DNA from 2 places in the Paenibacillus albicereus genome. Region 1 is predicted to be linked to the other one. Evidence: a T-box and tRNA genes for the amino acid it is inferred to sense, from the RefSeq annotation. Region 1 holds a T-box; the other holds one or more tRNA genes.

Evidence for each region. A T-box is a leader RNA that pairs with one kind of tRNA and senses whether it is charged. The one in region 1 lies ahead of tyrS (tyrosine--tRNA ligase), so its partner is inferred to be a tRNA-Tyr.
Region 2: it has a tRNA-Tyr gene. The T-box ahead of tyrS (tyrosine--tRNA ligase) is inferred to sense a tRNA for this amino acid. The anticodon was not compared.

Annotation. Positions count from the first base shown of each region.
Region 1 covers NZ_CP051428.1:952,328-967,246, forward strand. Annotated here, with positions in the region: gene HGI30_RS04210 (GNAT family N-acetyltransferase) at 1-289, shown strand, start outside; gene HGI30_RS04215 (class I SAM-dependent methyltransferase) at 349-1,104, shown strand; T-box leader at 1,191-1,445, shown strand; gene tyrS (tyrosine--tRNA ligase) at 1,515-2,801, shown strand; gene HGI30_RS04225 (DinB family protein) at 3,051-3,530, opposite strand; gene HGI30_RS04230 (LacI family DNA-binding transcriptional regulator) at 3,701-4,798, shown strand; gene HGI30_RS04235 (glycoside hydrolase 5 family protein) at 5,936-7,228, shown strand; gene HGI30_RS04240 (glycine C-acetyltransferase) at 8,083-9,258, opposite strand; gene tdh (L-threonine 3-dehydrogenase) at 9,363-10,406, opposite strand; gene HGI30_RS04250 (helix-turn-helix domain-containing protein) at 10,601-11,155, opposite strand; gene HGI30_RS04255 (LacI family DNA-binding transcriptional regulator) at 11,308-12,387, shown strand; gene HGI30_RS04260 (ABC transporter permease) at 13,825-14,832, shown strand; gene HGI30_RS04265 (carbohydrate ABC transporter permease) at 14,846-14,919, shown strand, end outside.
Region 2 covers NZ_CP051428.1:288,947-303,865, forward strand. Annotated here, with positions in the region: rRNA gene HGI30_RS01295 (23S ribosomal RNA) at 1-995, shown strand, start outside; tRNA gene HGI30_RS01300 (tRNA-Met) at 1,136-1,212, shown strand; tRNA gene HGI30_RS01305 (tRNA-Val) at 1,220-1,295, shown strand; tRNA gene HGI30_RS01310 (tRNA-Asp) at 1,305-1,381, shown strand; tRNA gene HGI30_RS01315 (tRNA-Phe) at 1,399-1,474, shown strand; tRNA gene HGI30_RS01320 (tRNA-Tyr) at 1,519-1,604, shown strand; tRNA gene HGI30_RS01325 (tRNA-Lys) at 1,617-1,692, shown strand; gene HGI30_RS01330 (PucR family transcriptional regulator) at 1,847-2,947, shown strand; gene HGI30_RS01335 (ABC transporter ATP-binding protein) at 3,055-4,176, shown strand; gene nagZ (beta-N-acetylhexosaminidase) at 4,261-5,340, opposite strand; gene hprK (HPr(Ser) kinase/phosphatase) at 6,015-6,953, shown strand; gene lgt (prolipoprotein diacylglyceryl transferase) at 6,978-8,003, shown strand; gene HGI30_RS01355 (HAD-IA family hydrolase) at 7,972-8,634, shown strand; gene HGI30_RS01360 (acyltransferase) at 8,631-9,125, shown strand; gene HGI30_RS01365 (ATP phosphoribosyltransferase regulatory subunit) at 9,356-10,633, shown strand; gene hisG (ATP phosphoribosyltransferase) at 10,630-11,271, shown strand; gene hisD (histidinol dehydrogenase) at 11,299-12,627, shown strand; gene hisB (imidazoleglycerol-phosphate dehydratase HisB) at 12,630-13,241, shown strand; gene hisH (imidazole glycerol phosphate synthase subunit HisH) at 13,243-13,875, shown strand; gene hisA (1-(5-phosphoribosyl)-5-[(5-phosphoribosylamino)methylideneamino]imidazole-4-carboxamide isomerase) at 13,906-14,655, shown strand; gene hisF (imidazole glycerol phosphate synthase subunit HisF) at 14,674-14,919, shown strand, end outside.

The DNA of each region.
Region 1 (14,919 bases):
GGCCGGCTATGCGGCATGGGACCGCGGCTTTTTCGGCCGGGAGTTCCTGCAGCTCTTGATCGTGCACCCCGCCGAGCGGCGCGCCGGCATCGGCCGCACGCTGCTGCTGGGCTGGCTGGAGCGCTGCTCCGGCGAGCGCGCCTTCACCTCGACGAACCGCTCCAACGAACCGATGCGGGCGCTGCTGGAGGCGGCGGGCTTCGAGGCGAGCGGCATCGTCGACCATCTGGACGAAGGCGATCCGGAGCTCGTTTTCAGCGTGGCGGTTGCCTCGGACGATCCGGTCTGATACGGTAAGGGATGCACAAGCGCTTCCGCGAAAGGGAAGCGGGATCGGGAGGAATGGACATGGACAGCAAGGAACGCTTCTCCAGCCGAGTGGAGGACTACGTCAAGTTCCGGCCGGGCTATCCGGCGGAGGCGATCGACGCCATCCTGGAGCAGGGAGGGCTCGCGCCGGAGTCGGCGGTCGCTGACATCGGGGCGGGCACGGGCATCTTTTCGGGCCTCCTGATGGAAAGGGGGCTGCGCGTCATGGCGATCGAGCCGAACGCCGACATGGCGCGCGCGGCCTGGACGGCGCATGGTCCGAACGAGCTGTTCGGCATCATGCTGGCGCCGGCGGAGGATACGGGGCTGGCGAGCGAATCGCTCGACGCGATCGTCTGCGCGCAGTCGTTCCACTGGTTCGACCAGGAGGCGGCCAAGGCGGAGTTCGCGCGCATCCTGAAGCCGGACAAGCGCGCTTTCCTCGTGTGGAATTCGCGGCTCACGGCCGGCACGCCGTTCCTCGAGCGCTACGAGGCGCTGCTGCACGAATACGGCACCGACTACGCCAGCGTCAACCACCGCAACATCTCGCCGGAGCGGCTGCAGGCGTTCTTCCGCGAGGGCACGCTGACGCGCCGGGCGTTCCCGAACCGCCAGCGGTTCGACTACGAGGGCGTCAAGGGGCGGCTGCTCTCCTCCTCCTACGCGCCGCAGGCCGGCGATCCGCGGCATGAGCCGATGCTGGCGGAGCTGCGCCGCATCTTCGACGAGACGCAGCAGGACGGCACGATTGATTTCGACTACGAGACGGAAGTGTTCAGCGGCGAGGTATAGACGGCAGGGCGAGGCCTCCTTCGGGGACCGTTCCGGCCGCCGATTGACAAGCGCCGCGCCATTCGCTAAAGTGAGAGCGAACAAGCATAGAAGCGTGGAAGGGAAGCAGTAGCGGAGCGAATCTGCGGATCAGAGAGCCGGCGGTTGGTGCGAGCCGGAGCGACAGCCGCCCGCGAAATACATCCTGGAGCTTGCGCGTCCGAACCTGCCTCCTCGGCAGAAGGACGCGGACGGCAGCCGGCCGTTATCCGGCAGAGCGGAGCCTTGCTCTGGGCTTGCCTTCTGAGGCAGCCTGCGCAGAGGCTCAACTCAGGGTGGTACCGCGATGACTCGTCCCTGTCTTTGGACAGGGAGGGGTCTTTTCTTTTTCCGCTTTTCCACGAACGAACGACCATATGGAGGGATACGAGATGACGAAGAACCAAGCGGCCGTGAACGCGGCGCTGCTCGACGATCTGGAGTACCGGGGCCTGGTCTACCAGGTCACGAACCGCGAGGAGCTGGAAAAAGCGCTGGCCGAAGGGCCGATCACGCTGTACTGCGGCTTCGACCCGACGGCGGACAGCCTGCACATCGGCAGCCTGCTGCCGATCCTGATGCTGCGCCGCTTTCAGCTGGCGGGCCACAACTCGATCGCGCTCGTCGGCGGCGGCACCGGCCTGATCGGCGATCCGAGCGGCCGCTCCACGGAGCGCTCGCTCAACACGGACGAGACGGTCGCCGGCTGGACGCAGGCGCTCGGCAAGCAGCTGTCGCGCTTCCTCGACTTCGAGACGCCGCAGAACCCCGCCCGCCTCGTCAGCAACTACGACTGGCTGGCGCCGCTCGACATCATCACGTTCCTGCGCGACATCGGCAAGAACTTCACCGTCAACTACATGCTCGCCAAGGACTCGGTCGACTCGCGGCTGGCCAACGGCATCTCGTTCACGGAGTTCAGCTACATGATCCTGCAGGCGTATGATTTCTTGAAGCTGAACCAGGACCACGGCGTGCGGCTGCAGCTCGGCGGCAGCGACCAGTGGGGCAACATCACGGCGGGCCTCGACCTGATCGGCAAGACCGGCGGCAGCGGCGCATACGGCATCACGATGCCGCTCGTGACCAAAAGCGACGGCAAGAAGTTCGGCAAGTCCGAGTCGGGCGCCGTCTGGCTCGACCGCTCCAAGACGAGCGCGTACGCGTTCTACCAGTTTTGGATCAACACCGACGACGCGGACGTCGTCCGGTTCCTGAAGTACTTCACGTTCCTGACGCGCGAGGAGATCGCGAGCTTGGAGGCGCTCGTCGCCTCGCAGCCGGAGAAGCGCGAGGCCCAGCGCGAGCTGGCCCGCCAGGTGACCCGCATCGTGCACGGCGAGCAGGCGGTGGAGAGCGCCGAGAAGATCACGGCCGCGCTGTTCTCCGGCGACGTCACGCAGCTGAGCGAGGACGAGCTCGTCGAGGCGCTGTCGGACATGCCGACGACTGTGCTCGCGGATGCCGAATCGACCGGCCTCATCGACCTGCTGGTCGAGACGAAGGCCGCACCGTCGCGCCGTCAGGCCAAGCAGGACATCGAGAGCGGAGCGGTAGCGGTGAACGGCGTCAAGCAGACCGGCATCGACACCGCGCTGACGGCGGAGCATCGCCTGCATGGCCGCTACCTCGTGCTGCGCCGCGGCAAGAAGAACTACTACCTCGTGAAGTTCGAGTAGAAGATTACAAGACAAAAGCGGGACGAAGCCGAGCAGCGCTCGGCCTCGTCCCGCTATTTTGATTTGTCGCGTCTTCTGGACGACGATTTCCTGAGCCAGCCGATCGTGCTCCTCGACGATCTCGGGCTTTTCCTTCAAGAGAAAGGACTGGAAACGCCGGAACAGGCCGCCTGTTTCCGGCTCCTCGCCGATGAAGCGAATCGCTTCGGCATAGCTCTCTTCGCAGTCCTACACGCAGCTTGACCTGCTTCATCGGATCGGAATCAAGCCCTTGCCGATGAAGTTGGCCGACACCGGCTTCAGCCCCATCTCCCGCGCCCAGATGGACAGCTGGCCGACATGGTGGATCTCATGGGCGAGCACATGCCGCATGACCTCTCCCCAGGCGTGCTGCTCGACGTCTCCATCGCCGGTGACGTCCTCCATCAGCCGCGTCTCCATGGAGTCGTCCCAGCCGAGGATGAACGGCTCGATGTCGGACCGGTATTGACGGTCCAGCTCCCGCACCTCGGCGAGCGTGGCGAGCCATGGAACCGGCTTGGAAGGGAAGGCTGCCTCCTGCAGCTGCTGAATCCAGCTCCACTCTACATCGATGATATGCTGGAACGTCTTGAGGATGCTTCCCATGCCGCCGACCCGTTCCCGAGCCAGCTCCTCCTCCGGCAGCTGAGCGCACCATTCGTACCATTGATCCCGGACGATCCAGTTGTACTTGAACCAGACGTGCATTCCGATTCCTCCTTGAGCGGCATTTTAACCTTTCCTTATCGTAAGGGATCGAGAGGACGATGAGAAGCTCCTCCTGCGAGATAAAGAATTGAAAAAAGTTGAAAATGAGACTCCCAAACGTTATGCTGAAAAGAGCAAACTCTTGCTCCGATGCCGAAGGGATGGGCTTCATGAAAAAAGTGACGCTGCAAATGATCGCCGATAAATTGAACGTATCCAAAGCGCTCGTATCCAAAGCTCTGTCCGGGGACAGCGCGGTGAACGAGGTGACGCGGGAAATCATCTGGAAAACCGCCGAGGAGGAAGGCTACCGGATCAAGGGCCGCAAGCCGGGCTCCGCTCCGGGCACGGGCAATCTGGCGGTGCTCATGCCGCGGGCATACCTCGACGATCCCGAGTATTGGGGCAAGATCATCAAGGGCATCGACGCCGAGCTCGCCAAGCAGGGCTACAGCATGCTCCTGTCGAGCATCGACGTGTCGATGAAGGTGAAGGACGGCATGCCGCTGGGCATCACGGAACGCAAGGTGGACGGCGTCATCGTGCTCGGCCAGCTGCCGGAGGCTTACACGGACCAGTTGACGAAGCGCAAGCTGCCGTTCGTGCTCGTCGATCCCGACGCGCAGCATCCGGAGCTCGACCTCGTGCTGGCGAACAACTACCTCGGCGCGAGCCAGGCGGCGCAGCTGCTGCTTCGCCAAGGCCATCGCCGCCTGGCGTTTGTCGGCGACGCCCATACGACGTGGAGCTTCTCGGAGCGTCGGCGCGGCTTCGAGGACGCCATCGCCGCCCACAACCGCAAGCAGGCCGAGGACGGGGCGGAGCTGGCCCTCATCGAAGGCATGGGCGTAAGCGGCAGCGGGATGTACACCAAGCCGGAGTTCGCGGCGACGCTGGAGCGGGAACTGCGGGCGGAGCGTCCGGTTACGGCGATGTTCTGCGCCAACGACCTGATCGCCTTCGACGCGCTCAAGCTGCTGCAGCCGCTCGGACTGGAATGCCCGACGGACGTGTCGATCGTCGGCTTCGACGACCTGTCGCTGGCGGAGCTGAACCAGCCGGGCCTGACGACGGTCAAGGTGCCCAAGGAAGAAATGGGCTCGCGCGCGGTGCAGATCGTGCTCGGCCGCATCGCCGAGCCGGAGAAGCTCCCGGAGCTCGTCATGCTGTCGACGACGCTGGTGAAGCGGGCTTCCGCCGCTGCTGCTGCGGGCGCGGACGGGGATGCGGAGCCGGAGGCGGAGAGAGCGGCCACGGCCGGAGCTTGAGGCGGCAGCGAAGCGGTATCGGGAGGCTAGGCTTGGAGCGGCAGCGCAGCCAGTCGGCAAAATGCGGCTGCGGGGGACGCGCGGCTGAGGCTGGCCCCAAGGGCAAAAACGCCCTTGATGGAGAGCGGCCACGGCGAGCGCGTGAGGCGAGAGGCGAGCTGAGGGCACGCTTGTTTGGAGCGCCGGAGCTGCATCGCTTCAAATCAAGGGAAGAAACGCCCTTGTTGATGCGGTGGAGCCGGTTTCGCCCCCGCCTGTCCGCCGCTCACCTAGGGCTGCTCTTGACGGCTCCCAGCTTAACCCCGCGCCACTGTCGGATTTTTCTTCAACATCCCCCGTTGGCAGCTTCGTACCTGCGGCATTGGAGCTCTAACGCAACTCAGAGGCGCTATTTCGTCCATAAAGCCTCTTTACTACGGCTAACGAAACTCACAGTCGCTATCTGGCTTGAATGACGGTCTAATCCCCCGCTTTGGACCGAATAGCGCTTTACAGTTTCGTTAGAATTTGAAATGCTCTCTTTTTGCCCAAATAGCGTGCTGTAGTTTCGTTAGCGCCGCTGCCCTCAAGGGCCTGCGGCTCAATTTCCCCATCGGCAGTCCAAGCGCCATGTCCCTCGATCCATCAACCGCCAGTCTACACGCCAACGATCGTCGACCCGCCGGCCGCTAGTCCAAGTGGCAACGATCATCGACCCGACTGCCGGTCTAAGCGGTATCGCCCCACCTATTCCTAGTCCATGAGCTTCCATTCAGCGCCCGCCCCCCGACCACCAGTCCGGCGCTTTCGCTCCTCGATCCATTGAATCCGAGTCTAGGGACCACTTTCTTTGACCTACCGACTGCCCGTCCAAGCGCTTCCGTTTCCCGATTAACCGCCTGCTAGTATTCTCTTTCACTCCGCCGACCGGTTGTCCCGGCATCAGCGCCGCCCTGTTGCCTAGCGCAGGAATCGGCGTTTTCTACGGAGGATGCGCCGCTAAGCATCCACTCGCCTCGATTCACCTGCTCCTCTCATGCAATTCAACTAATGAAACATAAACGTAATAAGTTAAAATAAGTTGAAGAAAAGCTCGTCAAATGTTATTCTTGTCATGGCAACACCATGAAACCAACCAGGTAAGGGCGGGGATCGATCATGAGGAGCAAAGGGTTTGTTGCCCGCGCAGGCAGCCGTCTGGAGCTGGAGGGCAAGCCGTTCCGGTTCGCTGGGCCGAATGTCTACTGGCTCGGGCTCGACGAGAATGTGGACGGAATCGCCTGGCCGACGGAATTCCGCGTCCGCGACGCGCTGGATACGGCGCTGGAGATGGGGGCGACCGTCGTCCGCTCGCATACGCTGGGCGCGTCTCAGGGGCATCCGCTCTCCATCATGCCGGAGCCGGATCGCTACAACGAAGAAGCGCTGCGCCGGGTGGACTTCGCGATCCGCGAGGCTGCGGCGAGAGGACTGCGGCTGATCGTGCCGCTTGTCTGTAACTGGTCGTATTACCACGGCGGACGTTCTACGTTCGCGAGCTGGAGAGGACTGGAGGATCCGCTGTCCTTTTATGCCGATCCGGAGATCAAGGAGACGTTCAAGCGGTACATCGCCATGCTGCTGACTCGAATGAATACGCTTACAGGAAGGGCTTACCGCGATGATCCGACGATCCTGGCCTGGGAGCTCGGGAACGAGCTGAACGACGCGCCCGCCGAGTGGGTCCGGGAAATGGCCGTTCATATCAAGGATCTCGATCGGAACCATCTCGTCGCGCACGGCAAGCAGTTCGAGCTCGATCGCGACAAGCTCGGCATCGAGGAGCTGGACATCCTCGACGTGCATTATTATCCGGCCGACGCGGATGCGCTGGCGAGGGACGCGGCCGACACGGCCGCTGCCGGCAAGGTCTACCTCTGCGGAGAGTACGGCTGGACGGAGGACGGACTGGAGGCGTTCCTGGAGCGGGCGGAGAAGGACGGCAACGTCGCCGGAACGCTGTTCTGGTCGTTGTTTCCGCATGCGGACGATGCTGGGTATGTGCCCCACTACGACGGCTTCTCGCTGCACTATCCCGGCACGGGCGTAAGCCCCGATTACGAGCGGCGCTGCCTGGCTCTGAGAAGCCATGCCTATCGGATGAGCGGGCGGGACGTGCCCGCATGCCTCGTCCCGGAGGCGCCGGCGATTTCCTCGGCGGCCGAGCGCGTCGCGTTCCGCGGCGTCGTCGGAGCGGCCCGCTACACGGTTGAAAAGAGCACGCGCGGAGCGGCCGGACCGTGGACGGCTGTCTTCGACGCTCGACCGGCGGACCACGACATGCCATGGCAGGACCCGACCCGCGCGCACGGCACGCGCACCTGGTATCGCGTGCGGGCGCTCGCGCCGGACGGAGCGGCCGGAGCGTGGTCGGAGCCGTTCGAGTCGGAGCCGTTCACCCCGCGCGGCTGAGTGTTTGCTCCGTGCGGGGGCGTACGATATTGTCCGTCGTCTGGCTGCGGCTCGCGAGGGATGCGGATTACGCGAAAAAAGCTGTCTCCGGAGCCGGGAACGGACTTAGGGGACAGCTTTTTAGATGTCGGGCCTGCCGGGTCGGGTCCACCCAAGGCAGAAAAGTGCCTTGGATGTTAATTTCCGGGCGAAGTCGGCCCGAACCAAGGAAGAGTGCCTTGGATGTTAATTTCCTGGCGAAGCCGGCCCGAACCAAGGAAGAAGAGTTCCTTGGATGTTAATTCCCTGGCGAAGCCGGCCCGAACCAAGGCAGAAAAGTGCCTTGGATTCTGGTTCGTTGCAGCAAGGCGGGAGGGGGAACTGCGAGAAACACGATTTTGTGGTTGTACGTTCCCCGTCGCCCGCCGCGCCCGCGTTGCTCCACACCTCCGCGCTCGTCGCGTGCCGATTCCTTCCCCCCAGCTCCTACGTCCGCCCTTGCCGCGCGTAGCGCACCAAGCTGTCCGTCCGCACCGGCAGGCCGGTCGCGATCGAGCGGTTGGCGGCGATACCGGTCGGATCGTTTGGCCTCGATGATTGTAAGAACACTCTTCGGCACAGAACTCGCCTCCTGCACCTGATTCCAGTTCAGGAGCGATAAAAGGAGAAAAGCAGGGTTCCTTGGCGGCATGCTTATGCTGGCTGCCGGCGAACCCTGCCTTGTCGTGCCGCGCTCTCCGACCACAAGCTGGCTGCCGACGAACCCTGCTTTGCCGTGCCGGCGCTCGCCGACCACAACCGACGCCCGGGAAGCCCGGGAAGCCCGGTGCAGCCCGGCCTGCGGCCCAGCCGCTCAGGCTCCAGGCTGCTACATGCTACACCAGTCCGAACTCCCGTCCGGCCTGCAGCAGCGCGTCGCGCGCGAAGGCGAGGTCCTCGTCGCTGTGCATCGCGGTGACGATGAAGCGGACGCGGCCCTTGCCCTCGCCGACCGTCGGATAGACGATACCGGGCGCGAACACGCCGAGCTCCAGCAGCCGCGCCGAAAAGCGCATCGTGCGCGCCGAGTCGCCGATGACGATCGGCATGATCGGCGTCTCGCTGACGCCGGTGTCGAAGCCGTCGGCCTGCAGCCGCGTGCGGAACGAAGAGGCGGAGGCGTGCAGGCGCTCGCCCAGCTCGGGGCTGTCCTGCAGCACGCGGATCGCTTCCAGGCAGGCGGCCGCCACGGCCGGCGTCTGCGATGTGCTGAACAGGAACGGCCGCGCCTTGTGGATGAGGTACTCCTTGAGCGCCTGGCTGCCGGCGGCGTAGCCGCCGACGACGCCGACCGCCTTGGACAGCGTGCCGATCTGGATATGGACCCGGCCGTGGAGGCCGAAATGATCCGTCGAGCCTTTGCCGAAGCGTCCCAGCACGCCGCTCGCATGCGCGTCGTCGACGCAGACGACCGCGTCGTAGCGCTCCGCCAGCTCCACGATCTGCGGCAGCGGCGCGATGTCGCCGTCCATGCTGAACACGCCGTCGGTCACGACGAAGCGCGTCCGATAGCCGGACGATTCCCGCAGCGCCTGCTCCAGGCTGTCCATGTCCTTGTGCTTGTAGATGCGGCGCGCCGCCTTGGTCAGGCGGATGCCGTCGATGATGCTGGCGTGGTTGAGCTCGTCGCTGATGACGACGTCGCCCTCCTGCAGCAGCGTGCCGAACACGCCCTGGTTCGTCGTGAAGCCGGACTGGAACACCAGCGCGGCTTCCGTGTCCTTGAACCGGGCCAGCTCCAGCTCGAGCTGCTCATGGATGTCCAGCGTGCCGGAGATCGTGCGGACGGAGCCGGCGCCGACGCCGTACTTTTCCGTCGCCTCGACCGCCGCCCGCTTGAGCCGCGGGTGGTCCGTCAGGCCGAGGTAGTTGTTGGACGCCATCTGCAGCACGCGCCGGCCGCCGATGTCCATCCAGGCGCCCGAGCCGCTTTCCCAGACGGAGGGCAGCCGGTATTTCCCCTGCCGCTTCAGCTCCTCCAGCTCGCCGTTCAGAAAGTCCAATCCTGCCATCGCTTTCCTCTCCTTCCGCAGCCAGCGGGCTGCCCGTTCTGCACCTCATGTCCGTCGTTCCATGTCCTATCCAGAGCCGGTCGCCTGGACCGGCGCTTTCGCTTTCAGTGCTTGAACACGATCTTGGCGCACTGCCCCGAGCCCATCCGCTCGAACGCTTCCTCGAAGCGGTCCAGCGTGAACGTATGGTCGACGAGCGGCTGCAGGTCGATCCGCTTCGAGTCGAGCAGCCCCTTGAGCTGATGCCACGTCCGGTACATCCGCCGCCCCGTGATGCCATGCACCTCGAGCCCTTTGAAAATGACATGCCGCCCCAGATCGATCGGCACCGCCTTGGGCGGGATGCCGAGCAGCGACACGCGGCCGGCGGGGGCCATCGCCTCCAGCAGGCTCGTGATCGCCGCGCCGCTGCCGGACATCTCCAGGCCGACCTCGATGCCGGCGCCGTCCGTCAAGCGCCGCAGCTCCTTTGCCGTGTCTACGCCAGGGCCGGGCTTTACGCATGCGTCCGCCCCGAGCTGCGCCGCCATGCCGAGCCGGTAGTCATGGAGGTCGACCGCGACGATGCGTCCGGCTCCGACCGCCTTGGCGACCTGGATCGCCATCAGGCCGATCGGGCCGCAGCCGACGACGGCCACGGAGCGGCCGACGATGTCGCCGGACAGCACCGTGTGCACGGCGTTGCCGAGCGGGTCCTGCAGGCACGCCAGCTCATGCGGCAGCGAAGGATCGTTCGGAATGACGTTGACCGCCTTGGTGACGGCATAATCCGCGAAGCAGCCCGGCGCGCTGATGCCGAAGCTGCGCGTGTGCGGGCAGACATGGGCGTTGCCGGAACGGCACTGCTTGCAGGCGCCGCAGACGATGTGGCCCTCGGCGGACACGCGGTCGCCGGGGGCGATGCCGCGCACCGCGCTGCCGATCTCGTCGACGATGCCGGCGAACTCATGGCCGAACACATTGGGCGTGACGACGTTCTGCTCCGCCCAGTCGTCCCAGCGGTAGATATGCATGTCCGTGCCGCAGATGGAGCTGGCCTTCACGCGGATGCGGACCTCGTCCGGTCCGATGTCCGGGATCGGCAGCTCCCGGAGCACGGCTCCGGGCTTGCGTTCGGCCTTCACGAGGCCGGTCATCGTCGTTGGCATGGGGCATTCTCCTTTGCGCGCGGCGGGATGGGGAAGGGATGCCGCTTGAACGCTTTTCTCCGTTATGGAAGCGCTTGATAAAGTACATATGTTCACTATAAAGAACAACCGTGTATGTAATAGTATATTAGGCGGCGGCTTTTTGTAAACAACAAAAAAAGCCGGCGCAGGGCCGGCTTCGGAAGGGAGAGCGTTCAAAACGGATAGCGGATGATGCTCTGCAGCTCGGTCTCCTCGGCGGATTCGTTGTGGTAGGCATGGGGCTGGTCCGCGCTGAAGCGGATGGCGTCGCCCGCGGATGCCGCGTGCCACTCCTCGCCGATGCGCAGGCGCAGCGCGCCGCGCGTGACGACGACGTATTCCTCGACGCCCTCGTGATGGGGCTCGGACTCGTAGGCGCAGCCGGGCTGCATGACGACGCGGTAAATCTCGAAGCGGGATTCGTCGCTGTACGGAAACAGCGGGTAGCTCGCGTAGCGTCCGTCGTCGGCCGTGATCGGCACGACGGCCGAGGCGGGGACGAGGGTCACGCTCTTGCGGTCCTCCTCGATCAGGTCGGATACCGAGATGCGCAGGCCGCTGGCGATCTTCCACAGGATCGTGATCGTCGGATTGGAGTCCGCGCGCTCGATCTGGGCGAGCATCGTCTTGCTGACGCCGGTCAGCTCGGACAGCTTGTCCAGGCTATGGCCCCTGGACTTGCGGATTCGTTTGAGGTTGCGGGCGACGCGCAGCACCATCGTATCCATGAGACACCTCCGTGCGTTAAGGAACATGATCCCTTATTCTAGCACGATGAAGCGTCAGCGCGCTATCGGCAGATTCGGAGCGCTGTAACTCGCTTCGGCTGTTGTGCTAAGATGAGAGCAATTCAGGCGCGACGCCGGGAAGGAAGAGGGCATTGGCTAAGCTCAAAGACATCGCCGAGCGGCTCGGCGTATCGATATCGACCGTATCCCGCGCGATCAGCGGAGACCGGACGCGCCCGGTCAGCGAGGAGACGAAGCGCAAGGTGCTGGAGGCGGCGCGGGAGCTGGGCTATCCGCTGCAAGGGGGGCTGGCTCATGCGGCAGGAACGGACCGCGTCCAGCTGACCTGCATCCTGCCGGGCAGCCTGATGGGGCATCACCCGTATTTCACCGCCGTGCTCGAAGGCTTCCACCGCAAGCTGGAGGAGCTCGGCCAGCCGCCGGCGCTGATGCGCGCGAGCGAGGAGCTGCGGGAGCCGGGACGGCTGCAGTCCATGCTGGAGGAAAGCGGCACCCGAGGCGTGCTGGCGCTCAGCTGGTATGATTCTCGGCTGTACGCGCAGCTGGCGGAGGCAGCCGTGCCGGTCATCGGCGTCAGTCTCAACGACGAGTCGGTCGTCGGCATCCCGATCGTCGATTGCGACCGGCTGGCTGCCGCCCGGATGGCGGTCCGCCATTTGCAGGAGAGGGGACATGAGCGGATCGGCTTCGTCGGCGGGCCGGCGTTCGACCGCACCTTGGAGCGGGACGAGCGGTACATCGGCTACAAGTTCGCGATGCTGGAGGCGGACCGGCATCCCGATCCGCGCTGGATCGTCAACTCCGAGTGGATCATCGAGAAAAGCTACAGCGAGACGCTCGAGATGCTGAGACGACTCGAGCCTTTCGAGCGGCCCGATGCCATCTTCTGCGCGAGCGACTCGCTGGCGATCCCGGCGATGCGGGCCGTCATCGACTCGGGTCTGCGCATTCCGGAGGATGTCGCCTTCGTCGGCATGGACAATATCGAGTTCGCCCAGTACACGTCGCCGCCGCTGACTTCGGTCCACGTGCCTCGGGAGGAGATCGGCGCGGCCGCCTGCACGTTCCTGCTGGACTATGCGCTGGGCGGGCATCAGGGCGCTCGGAAGCTGCTGCTCCCTTGCGAGCTCATCGTGCGGGAGTCGTCCGGCGCCGCACCGGCCGGAGCGGTGTTGGCGGAGGAGCAGCCGCGCGAGCCGGCGGGGAAGTAGCCGCGAGAGCTGGCGGCAGGGCCTTGACGGCGGGGCGGGTTGCGTAGAGGGGGTCCGGACTACCTTCGTGCGTCGTATGGGAGAGTAGATCGTGGGTAGAAGGGGTCCGGACTACCTTCATGCGGCGTATGGGAGAGTAGATCGTGGGCTGAAGGGGTCCGGACTACCTTCATGCGGCGTATGGGAGAGTAGATCGTGGGCTGAAGGGGTTCGGACTACCTTCATGCGGCGTATGTGAGAGTGAATCATGCGCTGAAGGGGTCCGGACTACCTTCATGCGGCGTATGGGAGAGTAGATCGTGGGCTGAAGGGGTCCGGACTACCTTCGTGCGTCGTATGGGAGAGTGGATCGTGGGCTGAAGGGGTCCGGACTACCTTCGTGCGTCGTATGGGAGAGTAGATCGTGGGTAGAAGGGGTCCGGACTACTTTCATGCGGCGTATGGGAGAGTAGATCGTGCGCTGAAGGGGTTCGGACTACCTTCATGCGGCGTATGGGAGTGTGGATCGTGGGCTGAAGGGGTCCGGACTACCTTCATGCGGCGTATGGGAGAGTAGATCGTGGGCTGAAGGGGTTGGGACTACTTTCATGCGGCGTATGGGAGAGTGAATCATGCGCTGAAGGGGTCCGGACTACCTTCGTGCGGCGTATGGGAGAGTGGATCGTGGGCTGAAGGGGTCCGGACTACCTTCGTGCGTCGTGTGGGAGAGTAGATCGTGGGCTGAAGGGGTTCGGACTACCTTCGTGCGTCTTGCCTCAAGCCGAGTCGGCTATTTCCATGCAGAGCGGCCCGGCACGCTAAGCGCTAATGGCGCCTAGGGGCGATAAATTTGCACGTAAATTCGCGCGTGGAATAAATCGAACAAGAGACGAAGCCTGCGCAGCTGGCTTCGTCTCTTGTCATTCCTGATGGGCATAATCCAAATAATTTGGATTAAAAATTCCAAAATCCCACCTTGCCGATCCTGAGTAAATCTGCTAATCTAAGCTCCGAATCGATGAAAGCGTTATTTTTATCGCATAAATGAGATTTGCAAAACGAAAAGGGTGCTTCAGAGGGAGCGAACAGCTCGGATTTGATCCAAAATTGATTAGATATTTGGATTTTTGATTGACGTTTTGGATTGAGGCCTGCTAAGATCGAGCTGTGTTAGAAAAGCTGACAATTCCTTCGCCAAACCAATGTGCAAGGGGGAGAAGAGTCGTGCCCAAGCTTCAGAAGCAGAACAAAGTCGGCGCGAAGCCCGCATCGCCCGTCGGCGCCCCCGCCCTGCTCGCGGCGTCCGCCTCATCGCCCTCACCGACGCCGCCCGCAGGCGGCGGGGCGTCCGCATCGCCCGTCGGCGCCTCCGCCCTGCTCGCGGCGTCCGCCTCATCGCCCTCGCCGACGCCGCCCGCAGGCGGTGGGGCGCCCGCATCGCCCGTCGGCGCCCCCGCCCTGCTCGCGGAGTCCGCCTCATCGCCTTCGCCGACGCCGCCCGCAGGCGGCGGGGCGTCTGCGCCGCTCCGGCCTCTCGCCAAGCGAGGCCGCCCTGCCGGCGGATCGCCGCTCGCGCGCCGGATCGCCCGCAACTGGCAGCTGTACGCGATGATCGCGCCGGTCCTCGCCTATTACTTCGTGTTCCACTACGCCCCGATGTACGGCATCCAGATCGCGTTCAAGGACTTCCGCATCAACAAGGGCATCTGGGACAGCCCATGGGCCGGCTTCAAGCATTTCGAGCGCTTTTTCGACAGCTACTTCTTCGAGCGGCTGCTGACGAACACGCTCGAGCTCGGCGCCTATCTGCTGGCGGTCGGCTTTCCGATCCCGATCCTGCTCGCCCTGCTGCTGAACGAAGCCGGCTCCGAGAGGTTCAAGAAGTTCGTGCAGACGGTCACGTACGCGCCGCACTTCCTCTCGACGGTCGTCGTCGTCGGCATGCTCATGATCTTCCTCAACCCCCGCTACGGCCTCGTCAATACGATGCTCGTCTCGCTGGGAGGCGAAGCCGTCAACTTCATGGCCGACCCGGCCTGGTTCAAGACGCTGTACGTGCTCTCCGACGTCTGGCAGACGATGGGCTGGAGCTCGATCATCTACCTCGCCGCGCTCGGCGGCATCGATCCCGCGCTGCACGAAGCGGCCCGCGTCGACGGGGCGAGCCGGCTGCGGCGCATCTGGCACATCAACCTGCCGGGCATCCGCCCGACGATCCTCATCCTGCTCATCCTGAACGTCGGCAGCATCATGTCGATCGGCTTCGAAAAGGTGCTGCTCATGCAGAACAACCTGAACCTCGCCAGCTCGGACATCATCGACACCTACGTGTACCGCAGCGGCATCCTGGACGCGAACTACAGCTTCTCGGCGGCGATCGGTCTGTTCAGCGCCGTCATCAACTTCGTCCTGCTCGTGACGGTCAATTCCATCGCCCGCCGCGCCGGCGGCAGCAGCCTGTGGTAAGGAGGAGACGACCATGCCCGCTACCCGCGAAGACAAAGCGTTCGGAATCGCCGTTTATGCCGTGCTCGGCCTCGTGACGCTCGCCGT
Region 2 (14,919 bases), 660 kb from region 1:
AGTAAACGGCGGCCGTAACTATAACGGTCCTAAGGTAGCGAAATTCCTTGTCAGGTAAATTCTGACCCGCACGAATGGCGTAACGACTTGGGCGCTGTCTCAACGAGAGATCCGGTGAAATTTTACTACCTGTGAAGATGCAGGTTACCCGCGACAAGACGGAAAGACCCCATGGAGCTTTACTGCAGCTTGATATTGGACTTTGGTACGATCTGTACAGGATAGGTGGGAGCCTAGGAATCCGGAGCGCCAGCTTCGGAGGAGGCGCCGTTGGGATACCACCTGATCGTATCGGAGTTCTAACCTGGCACCGTGAAACCGGTGCAGGGACCGTGTCAGGCGGGCAGTTTGACTGGGGCGGTCGCCTCCTAAAATGTAACGGAGGCGCCCAAAGGTTCCCTCAGAATGGTTGGAAATCATTCGCAGCGTGCAAAGGCATAAGGGAGCTTGACTGCGAGACCTACAAGTCGAGCAGGGACGAAAGTCGGGCTTAGTGATCCGGTGGTACCGAATGGAAGGGCCATCGCTCAACGGATAAAAGCTACCCTGGGGATAACAGGCTTATCTCCCCCAGAGTCCACATCGACGGGGAGGTTTGGCACCTCGATGTCGGCTCATCGCATCCTGGGGCTGAAGTAGGTCCCAAGGGTTGGGCTGTTCGCCCATTAAAGCGGTACGCGAGCTGGGTTCAGAACGTCGTGAGACAGTTCGGTCCCTATCTGTCGTGGGCGCAGGAAATTTGAGAGGAGCTGTCCTTAGTACGAGAGGACCGGGATGGACGTACCGCTGGTGTACCAGTTGTTCCGCCAGGAGCACCGCTGGGTAGCTACGTACGGACGGGATAAGCGCTGAAAGCATCTAAGCGCGAAGCCCCCCTCAAGATGAGATTTCCCAGTATGTAAGACCCCTGGTAGACGACCAGGTTGATAGGCTCGAGGTGGAAGCGCGGCAACGTGTGCAGCTGACGAGTACTAATCGGTCGAGGGCTTATCCTATTCAAGCAAGACACAGCCGGTCATCACGGCATTTCGTTCGATCCAGTTTTCAGGGCGCAAGCTCGTTTTGCTTCAAGGACTAGTGCCGGAGAGCAGGACAAGTTGTGCAGGCATTTGGCGATGCCTGTCCTGAAACATGTGGCGGCATAGCTCAGCTGGCTAGAGCGTACGGTTCATACCCGTGAGGTCGGGGGTTCGATCCCCTCTGCCGCTACCACTTATACGGAAGCTTAGCTCAGCTGGGAGAGCATCTGCCTTACAAGCAGAGGGTCGGGGGTTCGATCCCCTCAGCTTCCACCATTATTGCCCGGAGCTGTGGTGTAGAGGCCTAACATGCCTGCCTGTCACGCAGGAGACCGCGGGTTCGAATCCCGTCAGCTCCGCCATTTTTTCAACAACATACGGCTCGGTAGCTCAGTTGGTAGAGCAAAGGACTGAAAATCCTTGTGTCGGCGGTTCGATTCCGTCCCGAGCCACCATTGGTTTTCTAAGTGAGCTACAATGGCGCATCTTAGAGCATTGTGGAGGGCTAGCGAAGTGGCCAAACGCAGCAGACTGTAAATCTGTTCTCTGACGAGTTCGGTGGTTCGAATCCATCGCCCTCCACCACTTCATTTTCAAGAGCCATTAGCTCAGTTGGTAGAGCACCTGACTTTTAATCAGGGTGTCGAAGGTTCGAGTCCTTCATGGCTCACCAGTTTTATCAATTCGAGTCCAGACGCTGTCTGGGCTTTTTTTGTGTTTAACGTGATTGGAATAGAGGCTCGTTGGAAGAGCCGCTCCGCTTCATGGTACACTTGGGTCATAGATCATCCAATCGCGCATCCAAAGACAGGAACAGGAGATGACACATGGCATCGGCAGACTGGCTGGAACAACTGAGGCATATCCTGGACGCAGACCTTCAGCTTCGCACCTATAAAGCAGCGGAATGGCAGCAGCTGGAGACGCTTCCCGAGGAGGATCCGGATCTGTTCCGGCTGCTGCCGGATGGAGCGGTGGCGGTGCAAGGGGCTGGAGAGCTCCTGCGAGCGGAGGTGCTGGAAATCCGGCGAGCGAGGCCGCTAGGCAAGACCGAGCTGCGCCTGGTCGGGTTGATGCTGGGTACGGTGAAGGCCAATAGAGCTTCGGTCGGAGCGTCTGCCGGAATGGAGAAGCAGACGGCTTCTCTCGGAGCCTGGATCATGGAGCAGCTGGACCGTCCGCAAGCGGACATGCTCCCGGAAGCTCTGACGATGAGCGGCCGACTTTATGCGGAGATGATTCCATTTCTGCTCATTCGAGAATATCACGGCCTCGCCGACGAGCCTTACGCCGAGCTGGACAAGCTGCTTCGCTCGTTTTTCGAGGAGGAAATTATCCTCCTGCCGCTGCAGCGCAATGAATGGCTCATTCTGAGTCCGACCGCCCCGCTGAGCGACACCCTCCTGGAATCGGGAGAAGAAGAAGAGTCGGAGGAGGAGAGCCTTCGTTCGATCGGACTCGGCCTGCATGAGATGCTGGCGAGCGAATGGCTCGGAGAATGCCATATCGCGATCGCCCTTCCGATCCAGCCGTCCAAATCGATCGTCGAGACGACCGCCTTGCTGCGGGAAACGGTGCAGCTTGGACGCCGCTTTCAGATTGGTGCAAGCGTACATCTGCCCTGGGAGCTTCACTTGGAAAGGCTGATCAGCGCGATTCCGGAAGGGGACCGCGCTCGATTCGTCGAGCAGGCGTTCAGCCGTTCCGATTATTATGTGGAGCCGGAGATCATGACGACGCTCGAGACGTTCTTTTCGCTCGACTGCAACGTGAGCGAGACGGCCAAAAAGCTGTACATCCACCGCAACACGCTTCTGTACCGCTTGGACAAGCTCAAGCAGGAGACCGGCCTGGACGTGAGGCTCTTCCGGGACGCAGTCATGGTCAAGGTCATTCTGCTATTGTATAAAGTTACGAAAAGACCCTGATTTTTTTGTAGGAGTTGTGCATAGTCACACGCTTACATTTTCGGTTAAGATGGAGCTACAAGAGGAACAACTGGAACTCACCATCACTCACATAGGGGGAAACGAACATGGCAGGCGTACGTTTAGAGCATGTTTACAAGAAATACCCTGGATCCGACAACGCATCGGTCAAGGACATCAACCTCGACATCAAGGACAAGGAATTCCTCGTTCTGGTCGGTCCGTCCGGCTGCGGCAAATCCACCACTCTTCGTATGATCGCTGGCCTTGAAGAAATCTCCGAGGGCAAGCTGTTCATCGGCGACCGCCTCGTGAACGACGTCGCTCCAAAAGACCGCGACATCGCGATGGTATTCCAATCCTACGCCCTGTACCCGCACATGAACGTGTACCAGAACATGGCCTTCGGCCTGAAGCTGCGCAAGTTCAAAAAAGCGGATATCGATAAGCGCGTGCGCGAAGCCGCGAAAATTCTCGACATCGAGCATCTGCTCGAACGCAAGCCGAAGGCGCTCTCCGGCGGTCAGCGCCAGCGTGTCGCCCTGGGCCGCGCCATCGTCCGCGAACCGCAAGTGTTCCTGATGGACGAACCGCTCTCCAACTTGGATGCCAAGCTCCGCGGCCAGATGCGCGCCGAGATCAGCAAGCTGACGAAGCGTCTGGAAACGACGACGATCTACGTTACCCATGACCAGATCGAAGCCATGACGATGGGCGACCGCATCGTCGTCATGAAGGACGGACTCATTCAACAAAACGCATCGCCGGAAGAGCTGTACAACCATCCGGTGAACATCTTCGTCGCAGGCTTCATCGGCGCTCCTGCCATGAACTTCATCAGCGGCACGCTGAACGAAGTGGCTGGCGCCCTGCGCTTCAAGGCTCCAGGCGTGGACGTCGTCCTGCCGGAAGGCAAGGCTCAGGCGCTGCGCGACAAAGGCTTCTCCGGCAAAGAGGTCATCCTCGGCGTTCGTCCAGAAGACCTGCATGAAGAGCCGGTCTTCATGGAAGCATCCCCGAACAGCATCGTGACGGCGAACATCGAAGTGGCGGAAAACCTCGGCCACGAGATGTACCTGTACCTGAACGGCATCGGCAACGATACGGTCATCGCTCGCGTAGACGGACGCTCCGGCATGCGCGACGGCACGACCGTCAAGCTGGCGCTGGACATGAACAAGGTCCACATCTTCGACAAAGCGACCGAGCTGAACCTGTTCGAGAACTAATTTCGATGAATGAAAAAGGCGATCCCATACGGGATCGCCTTTTTTGGCGAGGAACGAGGACGGGAAAGCGGCGGACGAGGGGCTTCAGGGAGAGAAGCCATATGGGGCGAGCGCCGTTTCGACTTGGCCGTTCAGCCGCTTCAGCTCTGGAACTGCAGCAGGCGCATCGTCGAGCTTGTAGCGGAGCTTCAGCGCCAGGATGCGGTACACGCTGTCGTTGAGCCTCTGGGTCGTAATCGTCCCGTTCTGGACAGCCTTTTGCAGAGAGTCTTGGACAAGCTGCATTTGCCGAGCATCATGGCTGACGAGCACGACATCTCCGCCAGCGGCCACGAACCGCACCGCCGCTTCGCCCAGCTCATAGTTGTCCTTGATCGCGCCCATCGTCATGTCATCGCTGACGACGAGCCCTTCGAAGCCGAGCTTGCCTCGCAGCAATCCGTCGATGATCTTGCTCGAGAGGGTGGCCGGCCAGTCGGGATCGAGCTTGGGAAGCAGCATGTGCGCGATCATGACGGCATCCGCGTCTTCCTCGATGGCGGCTTCGAACGGCGCCAGCTCGATTTTTGACAATCGGCTCATCGAATGGTTCAAGACGGGAAGCTGCTTGTGCGAATCGACGGATGTATCCCCATGTCCGGGAAAATGCTTAGCGACACCGAGAACGCCAGCCTTCCGATGGGCTTTCAGCTGGGCGATGCCCAGCTTGGCGACGAGCTCCGGGCTGCCACCGAACGAGCGGTCGCCGATGACCGGGTTGTCGGGATTGCTGTTCACGTCCAGCACCGGGGCGAAGTTCACGTTGAAGCCGAACGCCTTGACTCGTTCAGCCTGCTGTCTGCCTACGGCCCCAGCGTATGCGGCATCTCCGCTCGCACCTACCGTGCCGCTGGCCGGCAGCCGGGTCATGGAAGAGGGGAACCGGGAGACGCGTCCGCCTTCTTCGTCTACGCCAAGAAAGAGCGGCTGTCCGCCGGCTTGGCGATTGAGTCTCTTGAGCTCATTCAACAGCGCGACGGTGCTGGAGATCGTCTCCATATTGCGGCGGAACAGGATGAACCCACCGACCTGCCGCTGCTCGATGAGGCGTACGACCGCTTGATCCGGCATGCGGCCGTCAACGCCGGCAAGCTGCAGCTGGCCGATCTTTTCCTTCGTGGCCATCCGCAGCACCTGATCGGCGAGCTGCTTTTGCTGCGCTGCGGATAGGCCGGAGATGCGGGGCCAGGAGGTTGCAGCGGCCGCGGGCGAAGCCGGGGCGGAAAACGAAGCGGTTGGCGATCCGGGCACGGAGGGCATTGCCGTCGATGGAGCAGGGGCATATGGCGGCGCGGGCTCGGCTGCCACAGCAGAGGAGGAGCCAGGGGCATGTGCCGGCGAGCTGACCTGATCGGCAGAGGGGACAGGCCCCAAGAGAGCGGCAGATACCGGCGCGAGGGCGGCAACGGCTGCTGTGAGCGCATCCGGCGAGTCCGCCGGCCAAGTTGCCGCATAGGCGATCGGCAGCGCTGCCGCTGCAGGAAGCAGCAGGCAGGCCAAGAGCCGCAGGGGACGCAGCCGCGACGGGGACTTTCGTGTTGATCTCATCAAGCAGCACCTCCTTGGAAAAGGAACTCGCAGTCGGAACGATCCGCTTGCAGGATTGGACGAAAAGCGTTTTCAAAAGGTTTCTCCGGCGACGATCGCGAATCCTTCCCAAAGCGGAAAAAGCGGTCCCTTCTCGGCTACGTTGCGCCGAAAGCGGATTTCCATTAGGATGGAACTAACAGCCAAGGAGCTAAGGACGACCATTATTCCTACATAAGTCTTGCATAAGGAATCGATACAGGGAGGCTTCCATGCCTAAAAAAGTGAAGGTATCCGAATTGATCCAGCCGTTCCAGCTGGAAATCCTGGCCGGCGAGGACGGGCTGATGCGTTACATCACGACCGATGATCTGTACCGGCCTGCTCTGGAAATGGCCGGCTATTTTCATTATTACCCGAAAGAGCGCGTTCAATTGCTCGGCAAGACCGAGCTCGCCTTCATCGAGACGCTGGGCAGCGAAGAGCGCCGGGAACGTCTGGAGCGGCTCTGCCATGACGAGACGCCGTGCATTCTGCTGACGCGCGGACTCGAGCCGCCGGCGGAACTGCTGGAGCAGGCATCGGAGAAGCAGATTCCGGTGCTCCGCAGCCAGATTTCGACGACGATCTTCTCCAGCCGGCTGACGAACTTCCTGGAGCGCCGGCTCGCGCCGACGACGACGATCCACGGCGTGCTCGTCGACGTCTACGGGATGGGCATCCTGATTACCGGGGGGAGCGGCATCGGCAAGAGCGAAACGGCGCTCGAGCTCGTCAAGCGCGGCCATCGGCTCGTCGCCGACGACGCGGTGGAGATCCGCCAGACGTCGGACGGCCAGCTGCACGGCACCGCGCCGGAGCTGATCCGCCACCTGCTGGAGATCCGCGGCCTGGGCATCATCAACGTGATGACGCTGTTCGGAGCAGGAGCGATCCGCAACAACAAGCGCATCAGCGTGGTCATTCGGCTGGAGAACTGGCAGCCGGACAAGCAGTACGACCGGCTCGGCCTGGACGAGGAGACGACGCGCATCATCGAGACCGACGTGCCGCTCGTCACCGTGCCGGTCCGTCCCGGTCGCAACCTGGCGGTCATCATCGAGGTGGCGGCGATGAACTACCGGCTCAAGCGCATGGGCTACAATGCGGCCCTTCAGTTCACGAACAAGCTGACCGAGACGATCGCCGACGATATGGACGACTACGAATAATAGAACGGAAAGAGGTCTGTCTGGATGACGCCTATCAGCCTTCTCATTGACCCTATCGCTTTTAATCTGGGACCGATCACGGTCCATTGGTACGGCATCATTCTCGGGCTCGGCGCGCTCGCCGGCCTGCTGCTGGCCATCCGCGAGGGCAAGCGCTTCGGGCTTTCCTCCGATTTCTTCATGGATATCCTGCTGCTCGGCGTGCCATCGGCCATCATCGCGGCGAGAGCCTATTTCGTCCTGTTCAAGTGGGACTACTACCGCGAGAATCCCGGCGAGATCTTCGCCATCTGGAACGGCGGCATCGCCATCTACGGCGCGCTGATCGGCGCCGTCATCAGCGCGATGATCTACTGCCGCGCCAAAGGCTACAGCTTCTGGCGGATCGCCGACATCTGCGCGCCCTCGCTGCTCATCGGACAGATCATCGGACGCTGGGGCAACTTCGTCAATCAGGAAGCCTACGGCGGACCGGTCACCAAGCGCTTCCTCACCGGCGAGCTGCATCTGCCGGACTGGATCGTGAACCAGATGTACGTCGAGAAGGACGGCTTGTTCCATCATCCGACCTTCCTGTACGAATCGCTGTGGAACGTGCTCGGCATCGCGCTGATCTTCGTGCTGCGCCGCCGCCCATGGGTGCGGTCGGGAGAAGTGTTCTTCACCTATCTGATCTGGTATTCGATCGGCCGCTTCTTCATCGAAGGGCTGCGTACGGACAGCTTGGCGTTCAACGGCCCGTCCTGGCTCGCTTCGCTGATGGACGCGCTCTGGTCGCCGATGACCGCTGTCTTCCAAGCCGGATTCCTCGATCCGAACTACGGCGACGTCCGCAGCTCCCAGCTGATCGCGGTGCTGACCGTGCTCGCCTGCGTGATCCTGATCGCGGTACGGCGCCGGGCAGGCTGGTCCTCGGAGCGATACAGCGATCCGATCCTCAACCGCAAGACCGGCTTGCCGGCCGGCGCGGAATCCGACACGGCGACCGCCGCCGCTGCCAAGCGCAAGGAGAATCAAGATGACCCGCAAAATCAAAACCCTACTGTTTGACCTCGACGGCACGATTCTGGATACGAACGAGCTCATCATCCGCAGCTTCGTGCATGCGCTGCAAGGCGTCGCGCCCGAAGGCTTCGGGCGGGAGCAGATGATTCCGCATATGGGGCTGCCGCTGCTCGATCAGATGAACCTGTTTTCCGGCTTGCCGGATTCGTCGCATCTGATCCCCATCTACCGGGAGATGAATCTGCGCCTCCATGACGATCTCGTCAAGCCGTTTCCCCATACGCTCGAAGTGCTGCAGCGCCTCAAGCAGGAAGGCTTCCAGCTCGGCGTCGTCACGACGAAAATCCGCCTGACGACGGACAAAGGCCTCAAGCTGACCGGCCTGTTCGAGCTGATGGACGCCATCGTCACGATGGATGACGTGACCCGGCCGAAGCCCGACCCGGAGCCGGTGCGGCTCGCGATGGTGCGGCTCGGAGCGGATCCGGCGGCGACGTTCATGGTCGGCGACAGCGCGGTCGACATGCAGGCCGCGATCGAAGCCGGCGCGGTGCCGGTCGGCGTCTCCTGGTCGCTCAAGGGCGAGCAGCTGCTTCGCGACTACGGAGCCGAGCATGTGCTGTACGACATGAGGGATCTGTACGCGCTGGTCGGGCTGGAGCCGAGCTCCGCGTGAGGCGGGTGGAGCGGTATCCGACCGAGGGACCGAACGCGCTGTGGCAGGTATATCGGACTGTCAGCCGCTTCAAGGCCGTCCGCAACTTCGCGGCCATCCAAGTTTCGCGGTACTGCCCGTCTCTGCCGGTCAAGAACTGGATCTACCGGAACGTGCTCGGCATGAAGGTGGGACGGACGACATCCTTCGCGCTCATGGTCATGGTCGATGTCTTTTTCCCGGAGCGAATCACCGTCGGCGACAACTGCATCATCGGTTACAATACGACGATCCTGACGCATGAGTACCTCATCCGCGAGTATCGGCTCGGCGACGTCGTCATCGGCAACGAGGTGATGATCGGAGCCAATACGACGATCCTCCCGGGCGTGTCGATCGGGGACGGCGCGGTCGTAGCGGCCGGCTCGGTCGTGCACCGGGATGTCCCCGCTGGAGCGTTCGTCGGAGGCAATCCGGCACGACCGATCGAGAGGAACCGGACAGACCGGTGAGGGAAGGAACTTTGCAAGCTCCGAGCAGCCTTCGGCCATAGCGGACGTTAGGGGAATGGAAGCGGCACGAGCCGCCTCTGCCGGCGACAGCCGGCCGGAGGCGGCTTAACGCAGGTTGACGATGAGCGGCGTTCGTGATAGTATAACCAGTACCTTTACTTTGGCAGTATGGTAATATGGTAGTACATCAACGCGTTAAAGCATAACGCGATCCTATAGGAGAATGATTTATGTCGAAACCGAAGGTGTTTGAAAAACCGGTCGGGGTCAAGGATTACTTGCCTCACGCCGTGTCGAAGCTGCGCCAGATCGAGCGCAGCGTGCTCAGCTGCATGGCTGGCTGGGGCTATGAGCAGATCATGACGCCGACGCTGGAGTATTACGATACGGTCGGCGTCGCCAGCTCGACGTCGGACCAGCGGCTGTTCAAGCTGCTCAACAACCGCGGCACGACGCTCGTGCTGCGCTCGGACATGACAGCGCCGATCGCGAGGGTCGTCGCTTCCCTGCTGCGGGAGCAAGAGTTTCCGCTGCGGCTGTCGTATCATGCCAGCGTCTTCCGCGCATTCGAGAATGAGGCGGGGCGGGACGCGGAGTTTTTCCAGACGGGCGTGGAGTTTGTCGGAGATGCGTCCGCCGAGGCTGATGCCGAGGTGATCGCGCTTGCTATCGCGTCGCTGCAGGCGGCCGGCGTGCAGCGGTTCCGGATGGCCGTCGGCCATGTCGGCTTCCTGAACGGGCTGCTGGAGGAGCTACTGCCGGGCCGGGAGGACGATCAGAGCCGACTCAAGGATTATTTGCTGAACCGCGATCATGTCGGCTATCGCGACGAGCTGCGGCGCATAGGCCTCGCCGAGAGCGTGCGGGGGGAGCTGGAGGGGCTGCTGCGCCTGCGCGGCGGACGCGAGGTGTGCGAGCAGGCGGTGGAGCTTAGCGCCAACGAGACGGCACGCAGCGCGATCGGCCATTTGTGCGGAATCTGGGACGTGTTGGACGCCTATGGCGTGAGCGAGCATGTGCTGATCGACCTGACGATGATCGGCGACTTTTCCTATTATACGGGCATGACGTTCGAAGGCTACGCATCGGATCTCGGCTTTCCGGTCGCGGCCGGCGGCCGGTACGACAACCTGCTGCAGCAGTTCGGACGTCCGGCTCCGGCGACGGGCTTCGCGATCAAGACGACGCGCGTGCTCGAGCTGGTCGGCGAGGAGAGCGAGCCGCAGCGGCGCATCCTGATCGGCTACGATGCCGCATCGCGCGAGCGAGCGCTGGCCGAGGCGAGCCGCCTCCGCAGAGAGGGCGCCGTTGTCGTAACGGCGCTGCTGGAGGCGCCGGGCGTGGCGCATGGCGAGCACGGTCAGGGCGCCACAGCTGCGGAAGAGGCATTGGAGCGCAAGGCACGGAGGCTGCCGGACGGGGAGTCGGTCCGGTACGGCGGTCAGACGTACGGGGTTTTTGTTCCATTTTTCAACGATGATGAAGCCGGAGAGGGGGCGGGCCGATGAACGAGACGAAGGATATCCTCAAGGTGGCGATGCCCAAGGGCCGCATCTACAAGCAGGCGTCCCGCCTCTTCCGCGAAGCGGGACTGCTGATCCAGGAGGACCTGGAGGACACGCGCAAGCTCATCATCGAGGTGCCGGACGCGCGGATGGAGCTCATCATGGCCAAGCCGGTCGACGTGCCGACCTACGTGGAGTACGGCGTAGCGGACATCGGGGTCGTCGGCAAGGACGTGCTGATGGAGGAAAACAAAGACGTCTACGAGCTGCTTGATCTCGGCATTGCGCCGTGCCGCATGTCGGTCATCGGCTTGCCGGACTGGAAGCCGGTCATGAACCCGCGCGTGGCGACCAAGTATCCGAACGTCGCTTCGCAATACTTCCGCGAGCGCGGCCAGCAGGTGGAGGTCATCAAGCTGAACGGCTCGATCGAGCTGGCGCCGCTGATCGGCCTCGCCGATCGGATCGTCGACATGGTCGAGACGGGCCAGACGCTGCGCGACAACGGCCTCGTGGAGATGGAGCCGATGTTCGGCGTCACGAGCCGCCTGATCGCCAACCGCGTCAGCTACCGGATGAAGAACGACCGCATCCAGTCGCTGTGCGATCGGCTGCAGGCGACGCTGTCAGCACGAGTCTAGGAATACGAAGGAAAGGGGAGAAGGGCGATGCGAATCATGCGAGCGGAGCAGTTCAAGCTGAGCCGGGAGGTCGAGTACGGGACGCCGGAGCAGAATGAATCGGTGCGGCAGACGGTGGAGGCGCTGCGGACACGGGGCGACGAGGCGCTGCTGGAGCTGACGGAGCGCTACGACGGCGTGCGGCTGAGCGCGGCGCAGCTGCGGGTCGGGGAGGAGGAAATCCAGGCCGCCTACAGCCGGGTCGAGCCGGACTTCCTCGAGGCGCTGCGCCTGGCGGCGGCCAACATCCGCGCCTATCACGAGCGGCAGAAGCGCCAGTCCTGGATGGACGTGCAGCCGGACGGCACGATGCTCGGGCAGGTGATCCGCCCGCTGAAGCGCGTCGGCGTCTATGTGCCGGGCGGCAAGGCAGCCTATCCGTCGTCGGTGCTCATGAACGTCATCCCAGCCCAGGTGGCCGGCGTGCCGGAGATCGTCATGGTCACGCCGCCGGCGACCGGGGGCAAGCCGGGCATCGACCCGTACATCCTCGTCGCGGCGGCCGAAGCGGGCGTGCGGGAGATGTACCGCATCGGCGGCGCGCAGGCCGTCGCGGCGCTGGCCTACGGCACCGCGACGATCCCCCCTGTCGACAAGATCACCGGTCCGGGCAACATCTATGTCGCACTTGCCAAGCGCGCCGTGTACGGCGCGGTCGACATCGACAGCCTGGCCGGTCCGAGCGAGATCGCGGTTCTGGCGGACGAGACGGCCGATCCGGCCTACGTCGCGGCGGACCTGCTGTCGCAGGCGGAGCATGACGAGATGGCGTCGAGCCTGCTGATTACACCTTCGGCGGCGCTGGCCGAAGCGGTCGCCGCAGAGGTGGAGCGGCAGCTGCCGCTGCTGCCGCGGGCCGCGATCGCGCGCGAGTCGATCGACCGCCACGGAGCCGTATTGCTCGTCGACTCGCTGCAGGCGGGCGTGGACGTCGTCAATCGGCTGGCGCCGGAGCATCTGGAGATCATGACGGCCGATCCGATGGGGCTGCTCGGCTCGATCGAGAACGCCGGCGCGATCTTCCTCGGGCCGTACAGCTCGGAGCCGGTCGGCGATTACTTCGCCGGTCCGAACCACATCATCCCGACCAACGGGACGGCACGCTTCAGCTCGCCGGTGAACGTGGACGACTTCGTCAAGAAGTCGAGCCTCATCTCGTACAGCCGCGAGGCGCTGCTGCGGGACGGGGCGCACATCATGACGATGGCCCGTCACGAGGGGCTGGAGGGGCATGCCCGCGCGATCGAGGCGCGGCTGGACAAGGAAGCGGCCGCAGGCGCGGCCGGACATGAGAACACAGAAGGAAAGAGGGCATAGAGATGGCGACTGGGGACAACGGGCGGGAGCTCCGCCGCGCCGAGGTGGCGCGCAAGACGAACGAGACGGACATCAAGCTGGCGTTCGCCGTGGACGGCACCGGCGTATCGGAGATCGAAACGGACGTGCCGTTCTTGAACCATATGCTGGACCTGTTCACGAAGCACGGCCAGTTCGACCTCAAGGTCGACGCCCGCGGCGACGTGGATATCGACGACCACCATACGGTGGAGGACATCGGCATCTGCCTCGGCCGGACGCTGGCCGAAGCGCTCGGCGACAAGCGCGGCATCAAGCGGTACGCGAGCGTGTTCGTGCCGATGGACGAGGCGCTCGCGCAGGTCGTCGTCGACCTGAGCAACCGGCCTCATTTCGAATACCGGGCCGAGTATCCTTCCCAGCAGGTCGGCAGCTTCTCCACCGAGCTCGTCCATGAGTTCCTCTGGAAGCTGGCGCTCGAGGGCCGCTTCACGCTGCATGTCATCGTGCACTACGGCAAAAACACGCATCACATGATCGAGGCGGTGTTCAAGGCGCTCGGACGCGCGCTCGACGAGGCGACTTCCATCGATCCCCGCGTGCAGGGCGTGCCCTCCACCAAGGGAGTGCTCTAGCATGAGCCGGATCGCGGTCATCGACTATGGGCTCGGCAATCTGCACAGCGTCAGCAAGGCGGTGGAGCGGCTCGGCTGCGAAGCGCTGGTCACGTCCGAGCAGGCGGAGATTCTAAGCGCGGACGGGGCGATCCTGCCCGGCGTCGGCGCGTTCGGCGACGCGATGGAATTCCTGCGCGAGACCGGCATGGACGAGGCGACGCGCGCGTTCGCCGCTTCGGGCAAGCCGCTGCTCGGCATCTGCCTCGGCATGCAGCTGCTGTTCGACGAGGGCGAGGAGCACGGCCCGCATCGAGGGCTGGGACTGCTCCCGGGCCGCGTCGTGCGGTTTCAGGGCGAGTACAAGATCCCGCACATGGGGTGGAACCGGCTGGAGTTCCGGCAAAAGAGCCCGCTGCTGGAAGGGCTGGAGGAGGGCCATGTGTACTTCGTGCATTCCTACCATGCGCTTCCGGCGGATTCTTCCGATCTGATCGCGGTGACGGACTACCATCAGCCGGTGACGGCGATCGTCGGCCGCGGCAACGTGACCGGGATGCAGTTCCATCCCGAGAAGAGCGGCGAGCTCGGCATGAGCCTGCTGCGCAGCTTCCTGAGGCTGGCCGGCGCGCCGGCGGCACCAGACAACCGATAGGGCGAGAGGCCCGCTAGTGGAGGAAAAGACATGTCTACATTCACGATCTATCCCGCGATCGATATCCGCGGCGGCAAGGCGGTCCGACTCGTGCAGGGCGACTACGCCCAGGAGACCGTCTACAACGACAGCCCGGTGCAGGCGGCCCGGGACTGGGAGGCGCAAGGCGCGTCTTGGATCCATCTCGTCGACCTCGACGGCGCCAAGGCGGGCCATCCCGTGAACGCCGAGCTGATCGGCGAGATCGCGCGCTCGGTATCGGTGCCCGTGCAGCTGGGCGGCGGCCTCCGCACCGAGGCGGACGTCGAAAGGCTGCTGTCGCTCGGCGTCTCGCGCGTCATTCTGGGCACGGCGGCGATCGAGGACCGCGCGTTCGTCGAGCGCGTGCTGGCGTCGCATGGGGAGCGCGTGGCGATCGGCATCGACGCCAAGAACGGCTACGTCGCGACGCGCGGCTGGCTGGAGACGAGCGAGGTCAAGGCCGAGGAGCTGGCCAAGGAGCTCGCGGCCAAAGGCGCGAAAACGTTCATTTTCACCGACATCTCCCGCGACGGCATGATGCAGGGCCCCAACGTGGAGGCGATCCGCTCGCTGGCCGCCTACTCGGGAGCCGAGGTCATCGCCTCGGGCGGCGTCAGCCGGATCGAGGATCTGCGCACGCTGGCCGAGCACGCCCAGGAGGGCATCAGCGGCGCGATCGTCGGCAAGGCGCTGTATACCGGAGCGATCTCGCTCGCGGACGCGGTGCGGGAGCTGCAGCCGCAGCGCCAGGGAAATTAGCGAAAGAAGGGTGAGCCCATGCTGGCCAAACGAATCATTCCTTGCCTCGACGTGAAGGACGGGCGCGTCGTCAAAGGTGTCAATTTCGTCAACCTGCGGGATGCCGGAGATCCGGTCGAGCTCGCCTCCATCTATGACCGCGAAGGAGCGGACGAGCTCGTGTTCCTCGACATCTCCGCTTCGGTGGAAGGAAGGGCGACGATGATCGAGGTCGTCCGCCGCACGGCGGGCGAGATCACGATTCCGTTCACGGTGGGCGGCGGC